One region of the Undibacterium sp. SXout7W genome, then DNA from elsewhere that is predicted to be linked to it. Evidence: predicted binding sites of a transcription regulator. Region 1 holds the regulator's gene; each other region holds the start of a gene.

Region 1 (10,124 bases):
TCCGACAGCTTTGAAATTCTGCAACCACGCATCAATAGTTTTGATGAAGAAAAAACGCCTGTTCACATTCGTGCTGACAAGGCTGTCATAGAAGAAAAAAACGCTGAGATCACACCACAACGTGAACATGACGTCGTGCATTTATATGACAACGTCAGCATGGAGCGCCCTGAAAGCCCGAATTCCCATTATTTGCAGTTACAGACAGACTATCTGATGCTATTGCCGGATGACGACATCATCAAGACAGATAAGGCAGTCAATATTCTCACCGCCAATGCAGAAACCAATGCGATAGGTATGCTGGCGAATAACGCCACACAACAAATGCAACTGATGAGCAAAGTACGCGTACGCCTGAAAAAATCTGGCAAAGCGCTCATCCCACAACATTCCAGAGAATAGAAAGAGCACACCATGCGCTTGCAGAATATCTCCCTCTCTGTTGCAGACAAACAAGCTGGTCAACGATACCGGCAACTGCTGAGCATACTCGCCAGCAGTGTTTTGCTGTTCGGCAGTGCCCACGCCGAAAGAGCTGACAGCCTCAAAGAAACCAATATTGAAGCAGAACACTCTATCAGTGATGGTAAAAAAAATATCGTCACCCTGACAGGCGATGTCAAGCTGACACGCGGTACATTGATCGTCAAAGCCGAGCGTGCTGTCGTCACCGAAGCCGCTGACGGCCATCAGCACGCAACGCTCTACGGCAAACCAGGTGCCACTATTACCTTTCGTCAGAAACGCGATGGCGGGCCGGACTTATGGATAGAAGGTGAAGCAGAACGTGCTGAATACGATGAAAAAACTGAGCTGGTCAAATTCATCACCAGAGCCCGTGTCAAATATCTGGAAGGAAAAAAAGTCACCCAGGAACAGGAAGGTGAATTTTTATCTTATGACAGTAAAAACGATGTCTTCATCGGCACTAACTCCAGCAGCGGTCAACAAATTCCGGGCGGTGGTCGTATCAAGCTGACATTGCAACCAAAGCCAGAAAAACAGGTGAACTGAGATGACTGTGAACGACAGTACCCTGATCATTCAAGGCCTGCAAAAACGCTATGGTGCGAGGCAAGTGGTGCGCGATGTATCGCTGCAAGTAAAGAGCGGAGAAGTCGTTGGCCTGCTGGGTCCCAATGGTGCCGGTAAAACCACCTCGTTTTATATGATCGTCGGGCTGGTTCCTTCCGATGCCGGCGAGATACTCATCAATGGCACGGATATTTCTCACCTGCCGATCCACCAGCGCGCCACGCTGGGATTATCATATTTGCCGCAAGAAGCATCGGTATTCCGGAAATTATCTGTCGAAGATAACATTCGTGCGGTACTGGAATTGCAAAAAGACGAGCAAGGAAAATTTTTAAATAGTCGAGAAATCGACCAGCGTCTGAATAATTTGCTGGCTGATTTACAAATCGAAAAAATTCGTGAAAATCAGGCGTTGTCACTTTCCGGAGGCGAACGTCGCCGCGTGGAAATTGCCCGCGCACTGGCAACCAATCCACGTTTTGTGTTGCTGGATGAACCGTTTGCCGGCGTCGATCCGATTGCCGTGATTGAGATTCAACGTATCGTGGGGTTTCTCAAAGAACGTCGTATAGGTGTGCTGATCACTGACCACAATGTGCGTGAAACGCTGGGAATCTGCGATCACGCTTACATCATCAATCAAGGCGCAGTGCTGGCCAGCGGTAAGCCAGATGACATTATTCAAAATGAGTCAGTGCGTCGGGTCTATCTGGGAGAGCATTTCCGCATGTGACGGGAATCATCATGAAACAAAGCCTGCAACTACGTACCTCACAACATCTGGCACTGACGCCACAATTGCAGCAATCCATCCGATTACTGCAATTGTCGACGCTGGAGCTTCATCAGGAACTGGAAACTCTTCTGGTAGAGAATCCTTTGCTTGAACGTGTCGACGATCCACTCGACAACGCCGTACGCCTGCTGGCAGATGGCGCCATTTCCAGCAACAATACGAATGCCGATGCTGGCATGCAAACAACAGGCAATACAGACGAGCACGCGCCTGCTGCAAGTGATGCTGGTGGCGATGCCGATACGGCCCCGATCAATGATGCCGTCAGTGCCAGCGATAACGACTGGAGCTTTGATGACGTGCCTCAGGGCGGGCATTCATCTGAAGAAGACGAAGGCCGTTCACAACTGGAATCTGCTCACACGACACTGCATGAGCATTTACAGGAGCAGATGCGACTGAATCTGCGCGAGCCACGTGATCGGGCGCTGCTTGAACTGATTATCGATGCAATAGATGACAACGGTTATCTGATCGAAACGCTGGAAGAAATTCATGCCAGTTTGCCGCTGGAACTTGGTGTCGAACTGGAAGAACTCTCGTTTGCACTGTCCATGCTGCAAAGTTTTGATCCACCGGGTGTCGGTGCCCGTACACCTGCGGAATGTCTGGCATTGCAGATCAAACGCATGCCCAAAATCGCCTTTGTCACGCGTCGCCTGGCATTGCAGATTGTAGAAACACAACTCACTCTTTTCGCCCAGCGGGATTTCAACAAACTAAAAAAACTTCTCGATTGCGATGACGAAGATTTGCGCGAGGCCCAGACCGTGATACGCCAATGCAAACCACGTCCTGGTGCTGTATTTGCAGAAACGGATTCCGATTTCGTCGTACCCGATGTCATCGTCAAAAAATCAGGCAATGGCTGGCAAGTGTTACTGAATCAGGATGTCATGCCAAAGCTGCGCGTCAGCAGCATGTACGCCAACATCATGAAACAAAATCGTGGTGAAACCGGCATGGGTTCGCAATTGCAGGAGGCACGCTGGCTGATCAAAAATATGCGGCAACGTTTTGATACTATTTTGCGCGTTGCACAAGCGATAGTGGAAAGACAACGCAACTTTTTTACTCACGGTGCTGTTGCCATGCGCCCCCTTGTTTTGCGCGAAATAGCTGATACACTAGGATTACACGAGAGCACTATTTCTCGCGTAACGACTCAGAAATACATGCTGACGCCGCATGGGATGTTTGAGTTGAAGTATTTTTTCGGCAGCCATGTCGCGACGGAAACAGGAGGCGAAGCATCTTCCACCGCGATACGTGCACTCATCAAGCAGTTGATAGGAGCAGAAGACCAGAAAAGCCCACTCTCTGACAGTAAAATTGCAGACATGCTGGGTGAACAGGGCATGGTAATTGCCCGAAGGACAGTTGCCAAATACCGTGAAGCCCTCAAAATACCACCAGTCAGTTTGCGAAAATCTTTGTAAGTAGTCCTTGTAATCACGGTTTGAATTGCTATATATGATTTAGCTCAAAATAATTCCGATGAAATGAGCGCATCGTTATAGCAAGTAACATCACCATAGGAGCACAGTATGAATCTCACCATCAGTGGACATCACGTCGAAGTTACTCCTGCAATTCGTGAATATGTACATACCAAGCTGGAACGCATCCGGCGCCACTTCGACCAAGTCATTGATATTGCCGTTATTCTGACGGTCGATAAGCTCCGGGAGAAAGAAAAACGACATAAAGCGGACATTAACCTGCACATCAGCGGTAAAGATATCCACGTAGAAAGTCTGTCGCATGATCTGTATTCTGCCATTGATACCCTGATCGACAAACTTGATCGTCAGGTGATCAAACACAAAGATAAAATTCAGGACCATCAGCATGATGCCATCAAGCACATTCCTGATCCGGCCTCTGCCTCATAATTTCTGCGGTTAGGGAAGACTTAAAAAGGACGCAATATTGCGTCCTTTTTTGCGATCTCTGCAATCGCGTGACGAGGATGATCGTCAACGTTAGAATGTCTGTCTCTACACTACTCAACGGTATTTTTCATGAGCGAATACGTACACACCTCTATCCGGAACAAAATCGGCTTTATCATGCTGGATCGCCCGAAGGCACTGAACTCCTTATCGCTGGACATGGTACGTACAATCACTGAAAGTCTGTTGCAATGGCGAGACAATGACGAAGTGAATGCTGTCTTCATTTACAGCAGCAGTGAAAAAGCATTTTGCGCCGGTGGTGATATTCGTTTTTTCTACGATGTAGGTACAGCAACCCCGACAGGCGACAGTGCTTTGCTGGAAGATTTTTTCACTGAAGAATATGCGCTGAATCATGTCATTCATTTTTATCCGAAGCCGTATATTGCACTGATGAATGGCGTCGTCATGGGCGGTGGGATGGGTATTGCCCAGGCTGGTTCGGATTGTGGTCTGCGCATTGTGACTGAGCGTACCAAGATGGCGATGCCGGAGGTGAATATCGGTTTATTCCCTGACGTCGGCGGCGGCTATTTTCTGTCGCGCACGCCAGGACAAATTGGCACTTATCTGGGGCTGACGGGTGAAATCATCGGGGCAGCCGATGCGCTGTATGCTGGTCTGGCCGACGTGTTTATTCCGACAGCAGAGTTACCCGCCCTGATGCAACTGCTGGAAACCACCGATAGCACCAATCGCACCGATATCCGCCATACGATCCGCACATTTGCAGCGACATTTGCAGATCAGGCTGCGCCTGCGGACAGCAAACTGGCAGCGCAACGCAACGTGATTGACCAGCACTTCAGTGGCAATCAGGTGCAAGAGATTGCCCGCCGTCTGGAAAACGACAGCAATGCCTTTGGGCAGCAAACCCTGGCAATGATGCAAAAACGTTCTCCGTTGATGATGTGTGTCACGCTGGAACAATTACGTCGCGGTGCGACGTTGTCTGTCGCAGATGATTTGCGTATGGAACGCAATATGGTGCGACATTGCTTCCGTCATGGCGAAGTGCTGGAAGGCGTGCGTGCGCTGGTTGTGGATAAAGACAACACACCACAATGGTCACCCACCTCGCTGGCAGAAGTGACAAGTGAACAAGTTGCAGGTTTTTTCAGCCAGGTCTGGCCAGAGCATGCCCACCCCTTGCGTCATCTGAACTAAATCCAGCAACGCCATCTCACCCTGGAACATAACAAAAAGGGCATGTATTTCGCATACATGCCCTTTTTTTGCTTCCCACGGCCAAAATATACTCCCCTCAGTATATAAAAACACGCCTTATTTTATATTGATGTCGGCCTGTTTTTATCAATTTATGGGGGGAGTATCTGTCTATCTCAGTGATGTGCGCCACCACCAAGATAGGCTGCCTTCACCGCCGGGTCATTTTGCAGGCTCGCTGCCGGACCATGCACTGAGATGCGGCCATTTTCCAGCACGTAACCATAATCAGCGACCGCCAACGCTGCGGCAGCAAACTGCTCCACCAGCAACATCGTCGTACCTTCTTGCTTGAGTCGCTGAATGATACGGAACACCTCGTCTACCAGAATCGGCGCCAGTCCCATCGAAGGCTCATCCAGCAGCACGACGTCAGGATTGAGCATCACAGCGCGCGCCATCGCCAGCATCTGCTGCTCACCGCCGGACAAAGTCCCCGCCAGTTGATGTCGCCGCTCTTTCAGACGAGGAAACAGTTCCATCGCCTTTTGCAGGTCATTCTCAATATCGCCACGCGGACGCGAGCGAGTGAAACGTGGAAACGCGCCCAGTAGCAGATTATCCGTCACCGACATGGTGGCAAATACGCGACGGCCTTCTGGCGAGTGTGCCAGACCAGCGCGTGCAATCCGATGCGAATCCATGCCCGTTACATCCTGCCCTGCCAGCGTGACTTTGCCTTCTTTAGGTTTTAACATGCCGGAAATCGCACGCATTGTCGTGGTTTTTCCAGCGCCGTTAGAACCAATCAACGTCACCACTTTGCCTTTAGGAACATCTAAGGAAATTCCGTGCAACACTTCGACCTTGCCATACGCAGCGTGCAAATTTGAAATAGATAACATGATTTGTCTCCTTAGGCGGTTGCAGTTGCTGCACCAAGTTCATCACTGACACTACCACCCAGATAGGCTTCGATCACTTTCGGATCAGCCTGCACCTCAGCCGGTTTGCCTTCGGCAATCTTCTGACCAAAATCGAGCACAGTCACCGTATCGCAAATCGACATCACCACGTCCATATGATGCTCAATCAGAATAATAGTGATGCCATGTTCACGGATTTTACGGATGATCGCGATTAACTCTTTGATATCCGGAGCGGTCAGACCCGCCGCTGGTTCATCCAGCAACAGCAATTGCGGATTCAATCCCAATGCGCGACCGATTTCGAGCAAACGCTGCTTACCGTAAGGCAAATTACGTGCTTCTTCATTGGCCAGATCTGCCAGGCCGACAAAGTTCAGGATACTTGCCGCACGGGCACGCGCTTCGCGCTCTTCACGCAGATAGCGCGGGCTGTGTATCATCACGTCAAAGACATTGCTACGGAAAGTATTGTGCAACCCCACCAGCACGTTCTCGGTTGCAGTCATTTCACCGAACAATTGCACGTTCTGGAAAGTACGTGCCACACCGCCGAGAGCAATCGCGGATGGCGTTGTACCAGAAATAACGCGGCCACTGAACTCCACCACGCCATCTGTTGGCTTATAAATGCCTGTCAGGACATTCATCATGGTACTTTTACCAGAACCGTTTGGACCGATCAAACCATGAACGGTGCCTTTGGCAATTTGCAAATCCACCTGATTCAAGGCTTTCAAACCACCAAACTGCATCAGCAACTGGCGAGCACTTAACAAAATACCCACGCGACCAGCGTCGGCTTTAACGATAGCAGTGTCATCATTGGCTGCAAACGCTGTGGACTTGGCGAGCAGGTGCTTTGGCCCCTTGCCTGCCAGTGCATTAACAAAGCCAACAATGCCATCCTGCAGGTAATACACCACGAACAAAGTCATCAGCCCAAAGATGGTCAGACGCCAGTCCGTAATGCTTTCCAGCTTGTAGGAGAACAATGCCATCGCGACCGTTGCCACGACAGGCACCGCCAGTTCACGCACTGTTTTGCGCTGCTTGATCAAGGTAAATCCACCTGCTGCCACAGCAATCACAGCAGCGACTGTGGCGATCTTGCGGAACAGCTCAATATCAGCCAACAGGGATGGCAACATCACCACGATGAAGGCACCCAGCAAAGAGCCGATACGCGATTTACGGCCACCCATAATCACCGCGAGCAAGAACAAAATTGTCAGCTCGAAGTTATACGTGTTCGGCGAAATGTACTCTTCCGAATAGGCATACAAACTACCCGCCAGTCCAGCCAGCGCCGCGCTGATCACGAAGGCATATACCTTGTAGCGGTACACGGAAACACCCATACAGTCAGAGGCAATCGGGCTGTCACGCAAGGCCTGAAAAGCACGGCCAAGATGCGAACGCAAAATACGATGCACGACAATCATCGCCAATACCATCATGCCGGCAACCAGATAGAAGTTGCCGACTTCACCAAGTTTCTGACCGAACAGAATTGGCTTCGCGACTTTAATCCCCATCGGGCCTTCTGTCAGGAACGTCATTTCGTTAATCAGAATCTGGATAATGGTACCGAATGCCAATGTCACCATCGCCAGGTAAGGTCCCGTGACGCGCAGCGCAGGCAAGGCCAACACCGCGCCAAACACTGCAGTGACAGCGATACTGGCAGGCAACGCCAACAAAATCGGCATACCCAGTTTGAAATACAACACGCCAGTGGTGTATGAGCCTATTCCGAACAAACCCGCATGTCCGAGCGACACCTGGCCGGTGTAACCGACAACGATGTCCAGACCAAACAATAAAATCGCGTAAATTAAAATCGTTTCGGCAAGGTGCATGTAATACGGATTATGCACAATCACCGGAAACAAGATCAGCGCAGCGATGCCGAGAATTGAAAAAGCTAAGGTCTTCTTGTTCATGTTTATTCCTTATACCTTTTTGATGGCGGCTTTGCCGAACAGACCAGCAGGTTTAAATGCCAGCACCAGCAACAGCAACACCAGGCCAGGTACTTCTTTGTACCCTGTCGAGATATAGAAACCGGTCAGTGTTTCAGCCACGCCCAAAATCAGTCCGCCGACAATCGCACCGACGCCAGAAGTCAGGCCACCGATAATCGCAACAGCAAACGCCTTCAGACCCAGTGCAGAACCCATTGTCGCGCCAGTCAGCGTCAACGGTGCCACCAGCACGCCTGCAAACGCGGCAGTGGCTGAAGATAAGGCATAAGAAAAGGTAATCACGAGGCTGGTATTGATACCCATCAGGCCAGCAGCATCGCGGTCATTCGAGGTTGCCACCACGGCTTTACCGTAAATCGATTTGCGATTGAATAATTCCACTGCCAGCATGATCGCCAATGCACCAACGACGACAACGACTTGCATCGCCTGTACATTGGCACCGAAAATCTGAAACGGTGCAGCAGATAGCGGAGATGGGAAAGTCAGATCGTCTTTACCCCAGATATTTTCAGCAACATTTTTAAAAATAATTGCGAGCGCAATCGTGGACATAATCCAGCCGAACTCTGATTTGATTTTAATCGCCGGACGTACACCGATCCATTCGACGAACATCCCTTGCAAGCCACCGAAGACGATGACGATAGGAATCATCAGCCAGTAATTCATGTAAGGACCACCATGAATATTACCGACCACACTCAGGCCAACCAGCGCGCCCAACATCAGTGACTCGCCCTGGCCGAAATTCAGGGTGCCGGAAGTCGCAAAGGTTAGTTGATATCCAAATGCAATGACCGCGTAGATCATGCCAAGTGCGACACCACTGAACACTAACTGTAATAGAATTTCCATTTTTATTTACCTAATGGAGAGCACCGTACAAGACGCGTACAGAGGCATATTGATATAGCTGCGCTATATCAATATGGGACGCAATCCTGATGGTGCGGTACAGAGAAACGAGTCAGACCTGTCTGCAATATCCGACGATCTGACTCTGATGACAGCTAAAAGACGATGTCTTATTTAGACTGAACGATATGGCCGCCCTTAGCTTCGCCCATGACTGGAATACCAGTTTTGATCGCTTCGTGATCGTCATGCGTAAATGGTTTGTTGTAAGTCGTTACAACGCCATCCACTTTTTCAGACAGATTTTCGAGTGCTTCGCGAACCTTGGCACCATCGGTGGTACCAGCCTGTTTAATCGCTGCGGCAAGAACATAAATGGAGTCATATCCTTGTGCTGCAGAAACTGGGGAAGGAATACGATCAACTTTGTAAGCCTTTTGGTAGGCATCGATAAAAGCCTTACGCTTTGGTGTCGTTGCTTCCTGGATAAATGTCTGTGGCATACGTGCGCCATCGCCATTTTTACCAGCGTTGTCGAGGAAGTTACCCATCGACAATGTCCAGCTACCGATCATCGGTACTTTCCAGCCGAGCTTTTCCATACCATTGGCGATCTGCGCCAATTCTGGGCCGATACCGTAAGTCAGAATCGCTTGTGCGCCGCCTTGTTTGGCTTTCAGCAATTGCGCCGTCATATCCACATCTTTGATATTGAATTTTTCTACGGCAACTGGTTTGATGCCTTTGGCTGTCAGTGCTTTTTCCAAATCTTCACGGCCTAATTGTCCGTAATTGGTGGAGTCAGCAAGAATCGCCACTTTGGTAAATTTATGCTTACCGATCGCTTCTTCCACAATCATCGCAGATTGAATCGTATCGCTGGCCGCAATACGGAAGATGTAGTTATCTTTGTGTTCTGGTGCAACGAACTGCTTGGTGATCGCAGTACCGGTAGCGATATTATTCATGACAGGAATTTTGGCTTCCTGATAAAAACGCTGAGCCGCCAGGGCAACGCCTGTGTTGGCATAGCCAACTGTTGCCACTACTTTTTCTTTATTGATCAATTCTTGAGCAACTTGCACACCACGCTCATTTTTTGCCTCGTCATCACGTTCAACGAGTTGAAATTGGCGACCTAGCACGCCGCCTTTCGCATTAATTTCGCTCACTGCCAGCTTCACACCATCGCGCATGGAAACACCCATAGGTGCTGAGCCGCCCGTTAATGGGCCTGAAACGCCGATCTTGATTGGCTCTGCAGCACTACCTGCTACCGCCCAACCCAATAATACCGATGCAACCAAGGTTTTCATTTTGTATGACATGTCCGTCTCCTGTTTATTGATTTGTAATCTGATATTTGAACAATTAGTCGTACTACCCCTACAAA
Region 2 (10,124 bases), on a different contig from region 1:
CATCAAGGTGTCGTAAATACTGGAGTGGCTGAACACAGCTCCCATTGGCACAACACCGTTCGTTAAACCTTTTGCGGTCGTCATCAGATCGGGTCTGACATCGAAGTAATCTGCGGCAAATGGCGTCGCCATACGTCCAAAGCCAGTAATCACCTCATCAAAAATCAGCAAAATACCATGCTTGTCACACAATTCACGCAAACGTTTCAGATACGCTTTAGGCGGCAAGATCACACCGGCAGAGCCGGACAATGGCTCAACGATGACGGCTGCAATCGTGGATACATCATGCAAGGCAATCAGACGCTCCAGATCATCTGCCAGATGCGTGCCGTATTCTGGCAAACCGCGCGTGAATGCATTTTTTTCCAGATTATAGGTATGCGGCAGATAATCAACGCCACCCAACAAATTGCCAAACTGCTTGCGGTTACCCGGTAAGCCACCCAGCGACATCCCGCCAAATCCGACGCCGTGATACGCTTTTTCACGACTGATAAAACGGGTACGCTGCGCTTCACCACGGGCGCGGTGATAGGCCAGTACCATCTTCATCGCCGTATCCACCGCCTCGGAGCCGGAATTGGTGTAAAACACTTGCCCAAATTGATTGCCGCTGTAATCAATCAGCTGTTCTGCCAATTCAAACGCAGCGGGATGCCCCATCTGGAATGCTGGCGCGTAATCCAGCGTGGCGACTGCCTCTTGCACTGCCTGTACGATCACAGGATGTGAGTGCCCCAGAGGAACGCACCATAACCCAGCAGTACCATCCAGAATCTCGCGTCCGTGCTGATCGCGATAATACATACCGGATGCAGAGGCAACAATCCGTGGTGCTTCTTTATAATCCCGATTTGCCGTGAACGGCATCCAATAGGCATTCTTTTGTTGCTGAGTCAGCATTTTCATCCTCCGAAAACAATGTACCAAGTGGTAAAAACAGACTGAAATAGTATTAAAGCAGCGATGGTAAAGACATATACAGCCATTGCCATTCCACCCAACCGTATTGGTTAATGAAACTATACAGTTGATGTCGCGATCAGTATAGTGTCGGCATGGCATAGATATAACAATAAAGTGATGGTCAGCGCAGTTTTATTCTGAGGAAAATATGGAAGTTGCACAGCATGCCTCGTTTTTACACAGCACATCGGAATGGCCGCAATTGCAGCTGGAGCGAGGACGACAAACCAGCCTGGTCGAACAGATCGTGGAACAGGTAACGCATCTGGTATATCAGAACGACCTGATCGTTGGCGCCAAAATGCCCTCTGTGCGTCAGTTTGCAAAATGCAATGCCATCAGTACGTTTACGGTCGTTGAATCGTATGAGCGTCTCATTACACTGGGGCTGCTGTGCTCCCGTCGCGGCTCAGGTTACTTCGTCAGCAAACCGGCTGGCCTGCCTGTCGCCACCGCACAAGCCGAGTTACCAAATTCATTAGATGCCTTGAATCCGGATTTGTATTCTGGCGTTTCCAGCGCATTACCCGCAGGCTCAGGCTGGTTGCCGCCGGAATGGTATGGGGACGATATTCTTCTGGATGCAGTGCGCCAATCCATGCGCATACCGACGCAACGTCTGCGTGGCTATGGTAATGCTCTGGGCTTTACCAGCCTGCGTCAACACCTCGCCAGACATTTGTCTGCGGAATTATTCGCGGTGGATGCCGAACAGATTTTGCTGACACACGGCGCGACTCACGCCTTTGATTTAATTCTGCGCACCTTGTGCAAACCCGGTGATACCGTGTTCGTCGAAAATCCGGGGTACAGTAATTTGCTGTCGCTGATTCGTCATTACGGTTGCCATCCAGTCGGCATCCGTCGTAACCGGGACGGCCTTGATCTTGACGACCTGTTGGCAAAAGCGTTGCAACACCCGCCGAAACTCATGTTCGTCAATACGGTATTGCACAATCCACTGGGAACCAGTCTGTCGCAAGCGCAAGCACATCGCCTGTTAGCGCTGGCAGAGCAATTTGATTTCTGGCTGGTAGAGGATGATATTTATCGCGAGCTCTGTCCGCGTCCTGAACCATCTCTGGCAGCGATGGATGGTTTGCGACGCGTCGTGCGTGTTGGTAGTTTTTCAAAAACGCTGTCCCCCACATTGCGGGTAGGCTCCGTCTGCGCAGCCGCTCCGTTGATCAGCGAATTACTGCGCGTCAAAATGCTGACCGGCCTGACCACATCAGAAATCAATGAACGCGCAGTCTTGCATGCCATCAGCTCTCGCCTGTACCGCCGCATGTTAGACAAACTCAAACGGCAACTCGATATCTCGCGCAACGCCAGCATGAACTTGCTGCTCGAAGCTGGACTGACACCACTGGCAGAACCGCGTGGCGGTATGTTCATCAGCGCTGGCTGGGATCACAGCGCCGTCACTGCCAGTGACATCGCGGAGCAAGCCCTGCAATTCAGAATATTACTGGCACCGAATGATTTTTTTACACTGACACCCGATCCACAACCATGGTTCCGCTTCAATATCGCGTATAGCAATACGGCAGAGCTTCTGGCATTTTTCCGAAGTGTCAGACACTCTTCGCTTTGAAGATTGATGCAGATGACCGGTGTGGACTACGGTTACAGTGTATTGATATCACCGTAGTGCTGTTACCATGTTGATGCAGCCATATCGACTCCATATCGATCATCTGTGTCATTGACATCGGCTCCCCAGTTTGTCAGGCAGCATCCTTGGCTGGATGCGACTGGCGATGATACAAAAACTCCAGCACTGAGCTACGATATTCAGAGTAAAGCGGATCCTGTGCCAGCGCAACGCGGTCACGCGGGCGTTCTAACCGTACATTCAGAATTTCGCCGATAGTCGCTGCTGGTCCATTGGTCAGCATGACGATACGATCAGACAATAACACCGCCTCATCAACATCGTGCGTCACCATCACGACAGTGGACTGTGTTTTAGCGACAATTTTCAACAACTCGTCCTGCAAGTGAGCGCGGGTTAACGCGTCCAATGCGCCAAACGGCTCGTCCATTAACAAGACTTTCGGCTCTATCGCCAAAGCGCGCGCAATTCCTACGCGTTGCTTCATACCGCCAGAAATCTCGTTCGGCCGTTTTTTCTCGGCATGCATCAATCCCACTAAAGCTAAGGCATGCATCGTCCGCTTTTGTAATTGTGTGCTATTTTCCGTGGCACCAAATACGCGCTCGACAGCCAGAAAAATATTTTCATAGCACGTCAGCCACGGCAACAATGAATGGTTTTGAAATACGACACCACGCTCAGGAGACGGCCCTGCAATCTCGCGGTTAGCACACAATAGCGTCCCGGAACTGGCTGTCGTCAACCCGGCAATCAGATTCAGTAAAGTGGATTTACCACAACCGGAATGGCCAATCAGGGTAATAAATTCGCCTTTGCGTACATTCAGATTGATATCTCGCAAAGCATGAAAACTCCCCTTCTTGGTGTTAAATACCATCTCGACCTGATCGATAGCAATATATTTTGCGTCTGCTTCTGTCATATGAGTCATGATCATGCTCCTACGTCTTCGTATGTAAATGCGCGTGCAATCGCCACCAGGATTTGCTCCAAAATCAGACCCACCAGACCAATCACGATAATCGCAATGATAATGTGCGGCACGTTCAGATTATTCCACTCATCCCAGACCCAGAAACCAATTCCTACGCCACCTGTCAACATTTCTGCTGCCACAATCACCAACCATGCAGTACCGATCGCCAAACGGACACCAGTCAACATGTAAGGCAACACTGAGGGAAACAGAATCTTGGTGATAATTTTCCATTCCGACAAATTCAGCACACGGGCGACATTCATGTAATCCTGCGGCACACGTTGCACACCGATGGCGGTATTAATGATCATTGGCCAGATGGAGCAAATGAAGATAGACCAGATCGCAGCAGGATGAGCAGACTTGAACACCAGCAGGCCAATAGGTAACCATGCCAGCGGCGACACCGGTTTGAGCAGACTGATGATGGGATTAAACATCCCGGATAAAAACTTAAATCGTCCTATCATGAAGCCAAGCGGAATACCGACTGCAGCGGCCAGACCAAAACCGACCGCAACACGTTTTAAAGAAGCATAAATATTCCAGCCGATTCCCTGATCGTTCGGTCCACGCTGATAAAAGGGATCAGAAAATACATTGATCGCTTCTTGCAACGTCACCCACGGTGAAGGAAATGTCGAATTCTTCACAGCGATAATTTCCCAGATCAGAATCAGGAAACAAATCCCCATCAATGGCGGTAACACACTGAGAAAAAAGGGACGTAATACGCTAGCTTGCTTCACTACTGCTTTCGTGGCTGTGTTTGTCGCTGTCTTAGTGGCTGTTTTAGTAGCTGTATTAGCTGCTGTTTTCACTGTTGCTCCTTCTGCCGTTGTCACTGCAGGGACGGTAGTGGCATGACTCGATAGTGTGCCACCGGCCTTCTCCGCCAGATCGTTCGCGGGACTGCCGCCTGTCATACCATGTACGATCGTACTCATGACGACTCCTTAAGCTTTGATTTTGAACGAAGCGGCATACGCAGCAGGATTTTTGCCATCCCATACGGTGCCATCCATCAGCTTGCTGCTGCGCATTGGATCTTTTGGTACGCTGACTTTCGCCATCGCTGCTGCATCCTTATAAATATCGATACGATTCACCGCCTTCGCCACTGCCAGATAATCAGGATCTGACTTCAGCAAACCCCAGCGTTTATGCTGAGTCATGAACCACATGCCGTCTGACAGATAAGGGAAATTCACCGCACCATCATTAAAGAATTTCATGTAATTCGGGTCATCCCAGGTTTTGCCCAGACCGTTCTGATAGCGACCTAAAATCCGTTGATTAATGACATCGACTGAAGTGTTCACATACGATTTGTCGGCAATCGTTTCTGCCATTCTGGTTTTGTTCGATAAGGACGCGTCAATCCAGCGACTTGCTTCCAATATCGCCGCGGTCATCGCGCGCGCGGTATTCGGATATTTTTTGGTAAATTCGTCAGTAGTGCCGAGCACTTTTTCCGGATGGTCTTTCCAGATGTCTTGTGTGGTTGCTGCCGTGATGCCGATACCATCAGCGATGGCACGATGATTCCATGGTTCACCGACACAATAGCCATCCATATTGCCTACGCGCATATTGGCTACCATTTGCGGTGGCGGCACAGTAATCACCTTCGCATCTTTCAAGGGATTAATACCATTGGCGGCCATCCAGTAATACAGCCACATCGCATGCGTCCCGGTAGGAAACGTCTGTGCAAATGTATATTCGCGCTTATCAGTCTGCATCAGCTTTGCCAGACCAGGGCCGTCTACTGCACCTTTGTCTGCCAGTTTTTTTGATAAGGTGATGGCCTGACCATTATTGTTGAGTGTCATCAACACAGCCATGTCTTTTTTATTGCCACTGACGCCCATCTGCACGCCATACAGCAAGCCGTACAACACATGTGCGGCATCCAGTTCGCCATTGACCAGTTTGTCACGCACGCTTGCCCAGGAAGACTCTTTGGTTGGCACGATTTTAATGCCATATTTTTTATCAAATCCCAATACAGATGCCATCACGACGGAGGCACAGTCTGTCAGAGGAATAAATCCTATACGCACTTCTTCTTTTTCAGGTTTGTCTGAACCGGCAGCCCATACGCCGCCTGTACTTAGTCCCATCATGCCAGCTCCGGTTGCCAGTGCCGCTGTTTGCAGAAAGCTGCGGCGGTTAAGTGTCGGTTGTTCATCTTCATGTTTCATTACAGGGCTCTCAGGTTTCTTGGTTGGATCTTGATTAAACATGTTGGTGCTCCAGCAAATGTTGGACATAAAAAAAAGGCGTCTTTCCACATTGATCAAACAATGTAGACAGACACCTTTGTCTTGGGAACCGACCGCCGTTAGCCTGATTCTCCGTCGCGCCAGCGTTGGCGCATATTCACTACTAAGCAAACACTGTGCCAGAGATTTTCTTTGTTAGCCGTGGATCACTTATGCAGGATTTATATCGGTTTAGTACGTGTTTCAGGCATGATTTGCCTGAGGACAGAATCACAGGAGATTTGCTATACGGAATAAACGTCTGGAACATGCCCACAAGTTACATTGAGATACATATTCACGCACCAGAAAAGCGCAACGCATTCTTTATGTGCACATCAGAAGCGCAAAACTCAGCGCGGGTATCTTTGGTGATGTGTCGGGAATCTCTTTAACCACCCAGAAGATCGGCGACATCCAGCACGCGCTGCGCCAGATCGACCAGACGCAGATTTTTTTCCATTGCTTGCTTGCGGAGCTTTTGATAAGCGTCGTTCTCGGACAGTTGATGGCGCTCCATCAACAAGCCTTTAGCGCGTTCTATGGTTTTCCGTTCAGCCAGTTTGGCTTTGGTATCAGATAACTCAGAACGCAAACGCTGATCTGCATTAAAGCGGGCCATTGCCACATCCAGCACTGGCTTGATCCGATCGGATTGCAAACCAGCAACAACGTACGCAGATACACCGGCCTCCATCGCAGCGGCCATATTAGTCTGGCTGCCATCTTCGGTAAATAATACGATGGGGCGAGGTGCATCGCGGGTCGCGAGTACCATGTGTTCCAGCACATCTCGCGAATCGGATTCTGCATCGATAATGATCATGTCAGGTTGTAATTGAGCAATTCTTTCGCTCATAAACATGTCACCAGGAATCACCGCCATGATGTTGTAGCCCGCCTGCAAAAGGCCAATCCGCAAGGCCCGTGAACGCGCCAGTTGCGCTTGTGCGTCATCATGCTGCTCATCCTCAGTAGCAATGACAGTATTCACCACCACAATTTTCAGGCTGGGTGATGTGAGTTCAGGCATTGTCTTATCAGTGGGTTTGGCACACATTTGTTATCGCAGGCAGATATAATCTTATTTTCTCTGGTGGTATCTTAAGCAAGATTCACACCACTTTTAGCATTATCTTACTCTCAGTTCCTGACTGGCACCCGGCTGGCGACATCGCAGCTTGTGCGCTGCGCTTTGGTTTGCGGCTAGCCACACGAACTGTATTTACCTGAAAAGCAGCTTCATGATAGTTCTAGGCGTTGAATCTTCCTGCGACGAAACCGGTCTGGCCTTATACGATACAGAGCATGGATTGTTGTCGCATGCGCTACATTCCCAGATTGCCATGCATCAGGAGTATGGCGGCGTGGTGCCTGAACTGGCATCACGCGACCACATCCGGCGTGCCCTGCCCTTGCTGAATGAAGTGCTGGAACGCGCTGCCATCAATAAACATGCGATCGATGCGATTGCCTATACGCAAGGACCCGGATTAGCAGGCGCGCTGCTAGTCGGCGCTTCAGTTGCATGTGGTCTGGGTATGTCGCTCGACAAGCCTGTATTGGGCATCCATCATCTGGAAGGACATTTATTGTCGCCACTGCTGGCAAGCCAGCCGCCAGAATTTCCCTTCATCGCGCTGCTGGTCTCGGGTGGTCATACGCAGCTGATGCGGGTGGATGGCGTTGGCTGTTATCAACTCCTGGGAGAAACACTGGATGATGCAGCGGGAGAGGCCTTCGACAAATCTGCCAAACTGCTGGGACTGTCGTATCCGGGTGGCCCTGCTATTTCCAGACTGGCGGAATTTGGTGATCCTTCCGCCTATCAGCTACCGCGACCGATGTTGCATTCCAAGGATTTGAACTTCAGTTTTTCTGGTTTAAAAACTGCGGTACTGACTGTCGTTAAAAATCATTCGAGCAATATCTGCGAACAAGATAAAGCCAATATCGCCCGTGGCTTTGTCGATGCGTTGGTCGATGTGCTGGTGGCTAAATGTGTCACCGCCCTCAAACAATCAGGCTTGAAACGCTTAGTGATTGCCGGTGGCGTCGGTGCCAATCAGCAATTGCGTGCTGGCCTGAATGCGGCAGCGGCCAAACGCCGCTTTCAGGTGTATTACCCGGAACTCGAATTTTGTACCGACAACGGCGCCATGATTGCTTTTGCAGGTGCCATGCGACTGAAAAAAAATCCCGCAGCTGCAACACGGGATTATGGCTTTAATGTACGCCCACGCTGGCCGTTGCATGAACTGGAAGCTGCCTGATGCAATCCCTTTGATCGTACCGCCTGAAGGAACTGAATGAGGGCATTTTTCCGCGGTGTCAAAAATTCATCCGATTAAAAGATATAGGACTGACGCAAAATTGTTCCAGCAAGGCATGGCGACGAAGGCAGTACATGCTGTACGACAAGGAGCCATAACGCCGCTGGGGCGGTTTTGCGTGAGCCCTAAGAAAAACATTCAACCCCGTATTGTTCAGCCAATACCAAACTCAGCAGCAATGGATTCGGCTACTTTTTTTGCATGTATCCGCATGAATAATCGAAATGGATGGTGCGCTGCAACTTATCAATGGAACTATTTCGCTCAAATTTTTCACTCATAAAAATCGATTACTCCCATTTTTATGAGGCTTATGATGAGCAGAATCAACTCCAATTCATTCAATTTCTTCGGTAACTGCTGCCGACAAGATGATGTGCTCGCATCTGCGCATACCCACAGACCACAAGAAGGGGCAAGAGGAAACCCTCAACGAGGGGCTCAGCGAAGAAATGCCAGACAAGAAGCGATTCTTTCACAACTGAATGAGACTGCATTACATGATTGGGCAGAAAACGGAAGTCAGGGTGAAAATCGTGCTGAAGCTGTCTCCACCATCATAAACTGGGTGCGTAGTAACAACGCTGCACCCCACCCTCAGCCACTCATATTACGTAATCTGGGTTTAACAGCTCTGCCGGAAGAAGGGCTGCCAAGAAATGTACAAATACTTGACGTCAGCGGCAACCGTCTCCGTCAACTACCAAGACAGTTACCAGCCAGCTTAAAGAGCCTTGATGCCAACAATAACCGATTGACAAGCCTGCCGGAGCGACTACCAGCAAACTTGCAAGAACTGCATGTAGGTCACAACCAGTTGACAAATCTACCTATGCTGCAAGAAGGCTTGCACTACATCGCCCTTAATAACAACCTATTAACCAATCTACCGCATCTTCCACAAAGCCTCCGCTCTCTTGAAGCCTGTGATAATGGATTAGTTCTTCTGCCAGATAATATTCTTACCTTGCCTCGTCACTGTACCATTCGTTTCAATGGCACACGCTTACCGATAAGTACACGTGATCAATTGATCGCAGCAACGCAAGCAGAGGGTTACAACAACGCCCGTATCATGATGGAGATGGATCACATGGAAAATTTACCTCCCCCGCCATTGCAGGATTCAGTATCAGCATGGGAAAAAGAGGCCGGTAAGACGACTGCTACCGATTGGAGTGCTTTTGCAGGAGAAGAAAGTGCGTCTTCATTTTCAGATTTTTTAATCCGCTTACGTGAGACCAGCGAATATGACAATACCACGACACGCCCCCACTTTCAGCAACGCGTCTTTCATATTTTAGAGCAAATTGGACAAGATTCCGATTTACGGAAAATAGTTTTCACAGAAGCACATGAGGCAATGAATTTCTGTAGTGACCGGGTGGCCACAGGAATATTAAACATAGAAAATGCTTGCCTGAACCAGCGCGTATTGACAGATATTCAAGTGGGAAAGTATGACAATGCCCCGCATGAGGTAGTGGAACACTGCAAAGCACAATATCGCCAAGAAAAGTTACATGAAGCCACATCAAACAAACTGATCGCGTTGAGAGTCACTAATCCTGAGTTTGACGAAGATATTGAAGTTAATCTTGGTTTTATCGTGGCGTTTAGTCAAGAGTTTACATTGAATGCACCAATAAAGAGCATGCGCCATGCAAGTTGCAGCATGATCACACCTGAAGATGTCGCCGACATTAGAAAAAATTTGACCAATCAAGATTTTACCCAGGACACGAAGAAATTTTACGAACCATTTTTTGTAGAATCCCCAGATCACACCAATCGCTTAAATGCTTTACCTGCTTATCAACTCGAAGATTCAGAAAAAGAACAAAATAATGCTGCTTTCGGTCAATTTCTACGAAAATCGGATCAAATGACTGCGTTATTAGCAAGAAAATACCCGAATGCAGACTCCAATTACAAAAATGAAATCGCAATAGCAG
Region 3 (10,124 bases), on a different contig from region 1:
TTTAAGTTTTTCTATCAGCGTATCGTTGGGGGCGACAGTCACGACAGGCATGTCTTTGGTAACGAGCGCGAGTGGACCATGTTTGAGTTCACCTGCCGGGTAAGCTTCTGCGTGGATATAAGAAATTTCTTTTAGCTTTAACGCACCTTCCAGTGCGATAGGATAATGCAGGCCGCGACCGAGAAACAGCGCGTTTTCTTTGCGCGCGAAATCTTCAGCCCAGGCGATGATTTGTGGTTCCAGCGCCAGTACAGCGCTGATGGCGGCAGGCAAATGACGTAATTGCCGGATATATTCCGCTTCTTGTTCATCGCTCAGGCGACCTTTGATTTGTGCCAGTGATAAGGTGAGCAGGAACAGGGCGGCAAGCTGGGTGGTAAATGCTTTTGTGGAAGCGACGCCAACTTCAACACCGGCGCGGGTGATATACGATAGTGCACATTCACGTACCATGGCACTGGTAGCAATATTGCAGACCGTCAGCGTATGCCGCATGCCAAGGCTTTGTGCATGTTTGAGTGCTGCCAGCGTATCCGCTGTTTCACCGCTTTGCGAAATGGTGACTACGAGTGAATTCGGATTGGGTACGCTGTCGCGATAACGGTATTCACTGGCGATTTCAACATTGACCGGAATTTTTGCGATAGATTCTATCCAGTATTTGGCGGTCAGTCCGGCGTAATAGCTGGTGCCGCAGGCGAGGATCAGGACGGAATCAATTTGTTTGAAGATGCCATAAGCATGATCGCCAAACAGTTCTGGCATGATGCTGATGATGCCTTCCAGCGTGTCACCAAGCGCGCGTGGCTGTTCAAAAATTTCCTTTTGCATGTAGTGGCGATAAGGCCCTAATTCTGCTGCGCCGGTGTGCGCATGGACGGTGCGTACTTCGCGTTGTACTTGTTTGCCATGCTGATCAACGATCCAGCAGCGTTGCAATTGCAGATCCACCACATCGCCTTCTTCCAGATAAATGATCTGATCGGTTGTGCCCGCAAGTGCCATTGCATCGGACGCCAGAAAATTTTCTCCCTGACCGATACCGACGATCAGCGGTGAACCCTGACGCGCACCAACGACGCGATGCGGTTCGTCACGACAAAATACCGCAATCGCAAATGCGCCATGCAGGCGTTTGACGGCCAGTTGCACGGTCTCAAACAGGTCGCCGGTGTACAGATAATCAATCAGGTGCGCAATAACTTCGGTGTCGGTCTGGCTTTCAAATACATACGAGGCAGCACTGAGTTCGGCGCGTAGTTCTTCGTGATTTTCGATGATGCCGTTGTGTACCAGTGCAATCCGGTCGCGGGAAAAATGTGGATGCGCATTGGCAGATGAAGGCGCGCCATGCGTTGCCCAGCGAGTGTGGGCGATGCCTGTAAAGCCTGCCAGACCAGACTGGTCCATCTGCGATTGCAGATCAGCGACGCGCGATGTGCTGCGGGAGCGTTGCAAATGACCATTCACATGCAGTGCGATACCGCAGGAATCATAACCCCGGTATTCCAGCCGCTTTAAGCCCTCCAGCAATACCGGAGTGATGTTACGTTGCGCAACTGCGCCGACAATACCGCACATAAAAACCTCGATCAAAGTAAAAATTACATGGCCCCCAGAGCCCGACTGTTCGATGACGTAAGTAGCGTGTCTGGAGTCTGAATCAATCAACACCTCCATCGTAATAGAGATTGAATGAAAATTTCTTTCAAATTTTTACATTAAATGAAATTTAAAGTGATTTGTTTTATACTTTGAATTAATATTTCATTTGTTAATTATATTTGAATGAATTAATCATGATATTCGATGAGTTAGATAAACGCATTTTGCAGCAATTGCAGCAAGATGTCGCATTAACGAATCATGAGCTGGCAGCGCGTGTTCATGCATCACCACCGACCTGCCTGCGTCGGGTGCGACGTTTGACAGAGGAGGGCGTGATTGCCCGACAAGTGGCGATTCTGTCACCGCAAAAAGTGGGGGCCGGATTAACGGCAATTGTGGAAATCACACTGGATCAGCAGGCGACAGAGCATCTGCTGGCCTTTGAGCAGTTAGTTGCGCGTGAGTCTGCGGTGCAACAGTGTTACCGCGTCTCTCCTGGACCTGATTTTGTCCTTGTGATCCAGGTCGCCGACATGGATGCCTATCATGTGCTGGCGCATCGTTTGTTTGCGACGCAAAGCAATATCCGCAATGTACGCAGTTTTTTCTCTATCTTGCGCAGCAAATTCGATACGGCACTGTCGCTGTCCTGATCTACTGATCTACTGATCTACTGATCTGCGGATGTGGTGAAGTTGTGATGCCAAACAATGACCAGCACAGAAGCTACGAAAACGTTTCAGTGGGGTAGTTCCCGCGGACGGTTTCCTTCACGCAGAACTTCTTCTTTGTAATAGCGCTGAAACCCTTTCCAAACGGCACCGGAGCGCACTACTTTATCGAGTAAATGTTGAAGCGCGGCACGGTCATTCGCATTAAGTGTTTTTTTGGATAAGTACATTCCACTCTCTCCCCAGCTCAGTTCTGGTATCGCTTCGTAGCGGATTTTATTGATCATATCGTCGACTCTGGCATCGTTTTGCACCGTGCCAAAGAAGATATACGGCGCCATGATGCCGATATCGGCGGCACCGGCCTTTAGCATGCGCGCCACAGAAAGTGCATCAGCCTCCATGATCAGGCGATTTTGTTTGCCGAGTTCTTCCATGATGGATAAATAAGCCGGGCCATAATCGTAACCGCGCACCAGCGCCACACGCAGATGGCGTTGCTCAAGCAATTCCTGCATATTTTTGATGGCAGGTCTTGAGGACGTAAATGACACCAGCGTTGCTCTGGTATAAATCAACGGTATAAAAATACCATTTTCATCACGCTTTGCAGTTTTGATTGCTGGCAGCAGGACATCTGCCTGCCCGTTTTCAAACATAACTTCCAGTCGCAGGCGCGGAACCACGGAAAAAACAAATTGGCAGGTTTCTTTACTGGAGACGTTGCGGATAATATCTGGATAAATACCAGTGATCGTATCGCCCGTGGTGATCACGCTGTAACCCAGCGAAGCAAATGGCAGTTGTATGGGGCGGGAACAGGTGTCTTGTCCAGCCGAGCAGACATTGCTCAATCCGAATAGCAGCAGGAATGTGGCAACAGGGCCGGCCAAAGGTAAAGACATAAGTCGCCCACGATCAGAGAGTATGTATTTCACCATAGCCGATAAAGTCTTTTTCCGCAAAAGGAATTGTTTTATGGGAAGAGGGTCTGTTGATGATGCGTTCATCAATATGAAGCACATATCGAAGGTCGGCACATGTCATTCATCAATTTACTCACTGTATATGAAGGGATCGATAATGTGAATTTGTGTGAAAATCTCATAAAGCAACATTTCCATACGGAAATTTAAAATATAATCAGTCAATAAACAAAAACTTGGGCTGATAAGCCAGCAGAAACTCCGCCCCGTTTCCAAATTTTTATTTATATTTCTCTCCGTCGCCATTCCCCCGCGACCACGGTATCCAGTCGGCCCTATTTGCCGATGTTCTTCAGACAAGTTTTTAAAATACTGTATTGATCCGAATTACGTTTACTATCATATAGTCATGCTTTGAAAATCAGTGTTGCTGTCTGAAGGTTTGGCGCTGGAGATGGCAGCATGAACCGGGAGTGGCCACAGCAGTCCCTGTGATTCATCAATAAATGAAACCGGCCGCGGATAGCTGCGGAATAGTATTGATCAGATTAAAACATCATGGAAAAAAGACGCGAATCGAACAAGGCTGTACTGACGTATCTGACACCTGTCATCGTTGTGCTGATTATTGCTCTGTGGGTCGGCATATCACTGACCTTGATGAATATGAAGGCAGCGGGCCAGCGTGAGATGCGCGGGCAGATGAAAGACGTTGCGTTGGCGTATTCTGAATACATCCGTTCCAAAGTAAATTCTCTGGATCTGACCACGCAGATACTGGCGCAAACCTGGCTGAATAAAAAAGATGATTTTGCCGATGAAGTAAAAAACAAACAGGGCATACTTGAAAAGCAGGTGATATTTCAGGTGGCAGTGATCGGTACAGATGGTTGGTCACGTTTCAGTAGCCTGGATACCGGCGGCAAGTCGGTCGATTTAAGCGACCGTGAGCATTTCCGTGTACATTTGAATACCAACAAAAACGAATTGTTCATCAGTAAGCCCGTGCTGGGGAAAATTTCTAAACGCTGGTCAATACAGTTCACTCGTCCTATTTACGATAAAAAAAATGTATTCCAGGGTGTCATTGTTCTTTCTGTACCGGTGGAATATTTCACTGATTTTTATCAAAAATTACAGCTGGAAAAAAGCGGCATCATTATGTTGCTCAAAGATGATGGTCGATTACTGACTTATTGGCCACGTGGTGCGAGCGCGGCCTTTGATCAATTAAAAAATGGTGGTTTCAATAATATTCTGGTCAGTAAAAAAGCAGATTCCTTTGAAGATCAGGCCGTCATTGAGGGGCAGCCACGGATCACTTTATTTCAACGGGTCGATACCTACCCTTTGGCAGTAGGTCTGGGATTTTCAGCGGATAGTCTGAATGCTGGTTTTCGTACCCAGTTATGGATTTACTGTCTGGGTGGCTTGTTTGTCACAGCTCTGTTACTGATATTTCGGCAGATCGTTACTGGTAATTTGCGTCAAATCGAAAACAATAGCCGCGAGCTGCGTACCTACGATGAGTTTGTACGCGGGGTCATTGATTCGGTTTCTAATTTGCTGTTTGTGTTGGATGAAAAAGGCAAAATACTGCTGATGAACAAGCCAGCGGTCGATTTTTTTGGTACGAATTTATCTCAACAAAATTATCTCGCAACCTGCGATCAGTCGGTTACCTTAATCAAAGAACATGATCCTTCTCTGGCGCAGGGAATACAAAGTGTGATCGATGGTCAGGCACAAAAATTTACGATGGAGTATCTCGCACGGCAAGGCGAGCGCACTGTTTGTTTATTGACTTCGGTTGTTTTGTTTAAGGGCGATGGTCCTCTCAGGATTGTGGTTTCTCATAAAGATATCAGCAGCATCAAGCAGGCGCAGGAGTCTTTACGTATCACTGAAGAACGCTGGAGTATTGCCTTGCAGGGCAGTGGCGAGGGCGTCTGGGACTGGGACATTGTTCCGGATAAATTAATTCATAACGACCAGTGGCGCCACATTCTTGGTTATACCGAGGATGATACGAATGCGCAGTTCTCTGACTGGAGAAACAAAGTTCATCCTGATGATGTTGGTGCAGTGATACAGCAACTAGAGACAGTGCTGACTCAGAATATCAATACGTTCAGCGCTGAATACCGTGTTATTGCCTCTGATGGACATTACAAATGGGTCAAGGATCATGGCACTGTGATTGGCCGCGACCGCGCCGGGAATGCTCTGCGTATCGTTGGTACCTTGAAAGATATTACCGCTGACCGAGAGGCTCAGATACAACTGGAAAATCTGAATACACAACTGCTGCAACGTAATCAGGAAGCTGAAAAAGCGAATAAAGCAAAAAGCGAATTTCTGGCAACCATGAGCCATGAAATCAGAACACCGATGAATGGCATTATCGGGCTTACTTCGCTGGTGCTCGACAGTGAATTAACGCAGGAGCAGCGTGATTTCATGAAACTGATCCAGGTGTCGGCAGATTCTTTGCTCGATATTATTAACGATATTCTGGATTTCTCTAAAATCGAAGCCGACAAGATGGAATTGGAAATGATTCCTTTCGATCTGGGTAAGCTGATGGGAGATGTGGCGAAAGTACTTGCCGTCAGGGTAGGTGACAAAAACGTAGAAATTATCAGTGATGTACCGCCCGACGTGCCTTATTTGCTGCTGGGTGACTCAGGGCGTTTGCGCCAAATTTTGATGAATCTGGTCGGAAATGCCATCAAGTTTACTGAAGCCGGCGAAGTGATATTGGGTGTGGCGCTGGAGCAGCAGAGTGCTGCCCGTGCGACATTGCATTTCACGATTGAAGATACGGGCGTTGGTATTCCTGCAGAAAAGCAGGTAGGTATTTTCGATGCATTTACACAGCTTGATAACTCCATTTCACGCCGCTACGGCGGTACAGGTTTGGGACTCGCTATTTCTTCGCGTCTGGTATCGATGATGGGTGGGCGTATGTGGCTTGAGAGCGAGGTTGGTAAAGGCAGTATTTTTCACTTTACGGTGGATTTTGGTATCGCTGAATTGCAGCAGACGCATCATGAGCGGCAGATACAGTTGGCGGGATTGCAGATTCTGGTGGTGGAAGACAACCAGCGCTGTCAGCAGGTGCTGCAAAAAATGTTATCCGCTGTATATATTAATCCGACTATCGTGTCCGATGTGGACAGTGCTGTAAAAGCTTTGTCCGCCGCACAGGCGGAGGGGAAAATATATACATTGATGATGATGGATAGCCATTTAATGGGGCAGGATGATGGCTGGATTATGGCATTGCAAAACAGACGTGATGCTTATGGCGGCATTATTCTGATGCAGCCAAATAACGCGATCAATGTGTCTTCAGATACTTCTATGTTTAAACATCTGGGTGTCGTGTCATCTATCAGTAAGCCGATCACCCATACCGACGTGTTGGATGCGATACAGCAGGCCATGGGCGGAGGCCGCAGCCAGCGCTCAGGTAATCTGGCTGCTAATGTCATGTCACAACGCGCCAGTAATACACCGCTGTCGATCTTGCTGGCGGAAGACAATAAGATTAATCAAAAGCTGGCCGTCACCTTGTTAGAGCGTGTCGGACATAAAGTAATTACGGCTGATAATGGCCGAATCGCTCTGGAATTACTGGAGCGGATACGCTTCGATCTGATTCTGATGGACATGCAAATGCCGGAAATGGATGGCCTGACTGCGACTCAGGCGATACGTGAAAAAGAAAAAATATCTGGCAACCATATTCCCATTGTCGCATTGACCGCGAATGTGATTCAGGGCGATAAGGAGCGTTGTCTCGCGAGTGGTATGGATGGTTATATTGCCAAACCATTTACGATAGAAAGCTTGTTTTCTACTTTGCAGGATGTGATGACGAAAAGCCAGCAAGGTCGCTCTGCAGAGCAAAGAGAGTGGCAACAATCTGCAATTGTGCCTTTATCTTTGCCGGTATCAGTACCAGTATCGGATGGCAGTGCACAGGAAGTTGCAGGACTGTCTGCATCAAAAGAACAAACGGCAGCAGTATCTGCTGAAGTGAAGGGACAATTTGATTATGCAGCTGCACTCAGAAGGGCTGATCCCGAATATATAGAAGTCATTGGTGTGATGACGCTGGAATCTTTGCCAGAATACCTGATGAACATAGAGAAAGCACTCGCTACTTTGAGTACCGAAGAAGTGCATCGAAGTGGTCATACCCTGAAGGGGCTGATTTCTAATTTCAAAGCACAACCCATCATGGATCTTGCACATCAAGTGGAGCAGTTGGGTGCTGCAAATAATATGGAAGAGGCGCAACAGGCGTACACCTTGATTAGTAAAGAAGCACCGCTATTTTTATCCGCATTAAGTGACTATCTTCGTGCCGAAAATCTGCTGTAATACTAAGATACTAAGATACTAAGATACTAAGATACTAAGATACTAAGATACTAAGATACTAAGATACTAAGATACTAAGATACTAAGATACTAAGGAAGAATGTATCAAATCACATCATCTCGCTGAGCCAGTTGTCCGAACTAGTTATCTGAATCGGTGAGATGATTTAGACATCTGAGGTAGTGATCGCTTTAGCATCACGATGCGGTCATGTGATACAGCAACGTCTGAGGATCCGGTGGTCAATATTAATGTCGATATAAAAATAGAATTTGACCATTTTCTGCGGACATCAGTTTGCCTACTTTTTCTCTCTGACCAGTTGTTTGAATTTCACAAACGTCTCTTCTGCATCCAGTAATTCTGTCGCGACTTCGATCAGTGAGCGGCGGTTAGAGCGAGCATACGTGCGTAATATTTCGAAGGCTGCATGTCTGTCGAGGACGAATTCATTCATCAAGATGCCGACAGCAATATTGGTTTCCCGACCAGCTGCCAGGGCATTGGTCAGATTGCTTTCAGATGCTTTGAGTTTGCTGATTTCTTCTGCGCGTGCAAGACCGGCTTCCAGCGTTGGAATCAGATTGAATGTATCCAGTGGCTTCACCAGATAACCGACCGCACCGAAGTCTACGGCCTGTTTGACGATGTCACTGTTGGACATAGAGGATAAAAACATGAACGGGATTTCGGTTTCAGCTTTTAAACGTTTCGCCAGTTCCAGTCCTGACATGCCGGGCATATTGATATCCAGTAATGCCATGTCAAAATGTTGAACCATCGCAATATTAAATGCATCCTCTCCAGAATGTGCCTGCGTAATCTGGTAGCCAGCATGTTCCAGCAAGGTGCCGAGTAACGTCAGTGTCAGCGCATCATCATCAACCAGTAGTAGTTTATTGGCGCCATGCTGCAACTGCTTGTTCTCTTTTCTCATATCGCTTACAGATATCCTGTTATTGATTGAAACTGACCACATCCGTGTTGCTGTATGGATGAAGCAGAATCAGTATCACCTGCTATTGAATTTACCGATTGTACCGTTGTTTATCTGCCCGCTTATCAATTTTTGCGCTGCGTATCATGCTGGCAATGATTATGTACCAGCCTTTGCTGGCCTGCATCGTACTCGCAGGAAGCGTCTTTCACCGCTACACTCATTAACCGGAATGGCAACTCATTCCTATTTGCTCATTGTCAGAAAATTCAGAACGATTGCCATCATGATCGCTATTTTTTTTCATACATCGGTATCAGACGTGATGAGTTTGAGTGAATGCAGAGCAGACCAGCTGGCCTCCCGTTTCCATTTTTCTGACCACGCAAAAAAATCAACTGCGGGCATCGGACGTGCAATACCGTAGCCCTGAGCCAGATGGCATCCAATTTTCATTAAGGCAGCCCCATGCTCCATCGTTTCCACACCTTCTGCAACCACGGTACGGTTGAAGGCTTTGGCAAGTTGTATCACACCTTCGACGATACCGAAGTCATCCGCATCATTGAGCATGTCGCGTACAAAGCTCTGATCGATTTTTAAGGTATCTACTGGTAATTTACGCAAATAAGTCAGCGAGGAATAACCAGTACCAAAATCGTCGAGTGCAAAATGAACACCAAGTTCACGACAAAGACGCAGAATACTGACTGCCTGTTCCATGTCAGCGATCGCCGCAGTTTCGAGAACTTCCAGTTCAAAATGTGATGCAGGTACATCGGGGTGTTGCGCCAGTACTTGTTGTAGCTGCGTGTAGAAATTGGGTTGAAGCAGATGATCCGCGCTGACATTGACGCTGACTGAAATCGACAAACCCATTCTGTGCCACATTTCTGCTTGCGCCAGCGCATGCGATATCACCCAGTTACCAAGTGGTTGTTCCAGATTGCTACCGTAGATATGGGGTAAAAATTCAGACGGAGGCAACAGACCGCGTTCTGGATGTTGCCAACGTATCAGAGCCTCCACACTGACAATATCGCCACTGAGTAGATCGACTTTAGGCTGATAAAACAGCCGGAATTCTTCGTTTTCCAGTGCTTTGCGCAGGATATCAAGATAGTTGCGATGTATTTGAGCTTTACGGTCGCTTTCCTGATCGAACATGTGATAACGGTTTTTCCCTGCTTCTTTTGCCATATACATTGCTTGATCTGCATGTCGCAAAAGGCTGTCGGCATCCACATTGTCTTCTGGATAGAGACTCACTCCGATGCTGGCCGATACGCAGACATCAATGTCGTCATCAATACGGACAGGCAGACTGACTGCATGCAAAATGCGATCCAGTACTTTAGAGCATTCCTCTGGTGTGCAGATATCTGATAGTAGTAAAACAAATTCATCGCCACCCAGACGTGCCAGTGTTTCCTGGGCTCGCATTACTTCTTTCAAGTGATGTGTGACACCAATGAGTAATTTGTCTCCGGCATTATGGCCATATTGATCATTAATCGCTTTAAATCCATCCAGATCTAAAAAGCAGACTGCCAGTGAGGTCGCGTTGCGCGATGCGTGAACAATTGCTT

The links. Region 1 encodes sigma-54, which starts transcription at its own class of promoters, with help from an activator protein. Its sites were predicted from a motif close to TGGCANGNAANCTGCTTT; they were not measured.
Region 2: the regulator sigma-54 is predicted to act here: its motif matches at 6,942-6,959, upstream of ACO0LB_RS01490 (ANTAR domain-containing response regulator).
Region 3: the regulator sigma-54 is predicted to act here: its motif matches at 8,596-8,613, upstream of ACO0LB_RS12135 (ANTAR domain-containing response regulator).

Annotation. Positions count from the first base shown of each region.
Region 1 covers NZ_JBMPPF010000009.1:111,909-122,032, forward strand. Annotated here, with positions in the region: gene lptC (LPS export ABC transporter periplasmic protein LptC) at 1-405, shown strand, start outside; gene lptA (lipopolysaccharide transport periplasmic protein LptA) at 418-1,017, shown strand; gene lptB (LPS export ABC transporter ATP-binding protein) at 1,019-1,771, shown strand; gene ACO0LB_RS10710 (RNA polymerase factor sigma-54) at 1,783-3,273, shown strand; gene hpf (ribosome hibernation-promoting factor, HPF/YfiA family) at 3,382-3,729, shown strand; gene ACO0LB_RS10720 (enoyl-CoA hydratase/isomerase family protein) at 3,859-4,959, shown strand; gene ACO0LB_RS10725 (ABC transporter ATP-binding protein) at 5,136-5,864, opposite strand; gene ACO0LB_RS10730 (ABC transporter permease subunit) at 5,876-7,831, opposite strand; gene ACO0LB_RS10735 (branched-chain amino acid ABC transporter permease) at 7,841-8,731, opposite strand; gene ACO0LB_RS10740 (ABC transporter substrate-binding protein) at 8,902-10,059, opposite strand.
Region 2 covers NZ_JBMPPF010000001.1:336,860-346,983, reverse strand. Annotated here, with positions in the region: gene ACO0LB_RS01515 (aspartate aminotransferase family protein) at 1-906, opposite strand, end outside; gene ACO0LB_RS01510 (PLP-dependent aminotransferase family protein) at 1,118-2,566, shown strand; gene ACO0LB_RS01505 (ABC transporter ATP-binding protein) at 2,700-3,512, opposite strand; gene ntrB (nitrate ABC transporter permease) at 3,524-4,516, opposite strand; gene ACO0LB_RS01495 (CmpA/NrtA family ABC transporter substrate-binding protein) at 4,526-5,776, opposite strand; gene ACO0LB_RS01490 (ANTAR domain-containing response regulator) at 6,228-6,869, opposite strand; gene tsaD (tRNA (adenosine(37)-N6)-threonylcarbamoyltransferase complex transferase subunit TsaD) at 7,081-8,109, shown strand; gene ACO0LB_RS01480 (NEL-type E3 ubiquitin ligase domain-containing protein) at 8,483-10,124, shown strand, end outside.
Region 3 covers NZ_JBMPPF010000011.1:104,363-114,486, reverse strand. Annotated here, with positions in the region: gene glmS (glutamine--fructose-6-phosphate transaminase (isomerizing)) at 1-1,581, opposite strand, end outside; gene ACO0LB_RS12150 (Lrp/AsnC family transcriptional regulator) at 1,800-2,261, shown strand; gene ACO0LB_RS12145 (substrate-binding periplasmic protein) at 2,348-3,184, opposite strand; gene ACO0LB_RS12140 (response regulator) at 3,764-7,597, shown strand; gene ACO0LB_RS12135 (ANTAR domain-containing response regulator) at 7,900-8,535, opposite strand; gene ACO0LB_RS12130 (PAS domain S-box protein) at 8,839-10,124, opposite strand, start outside.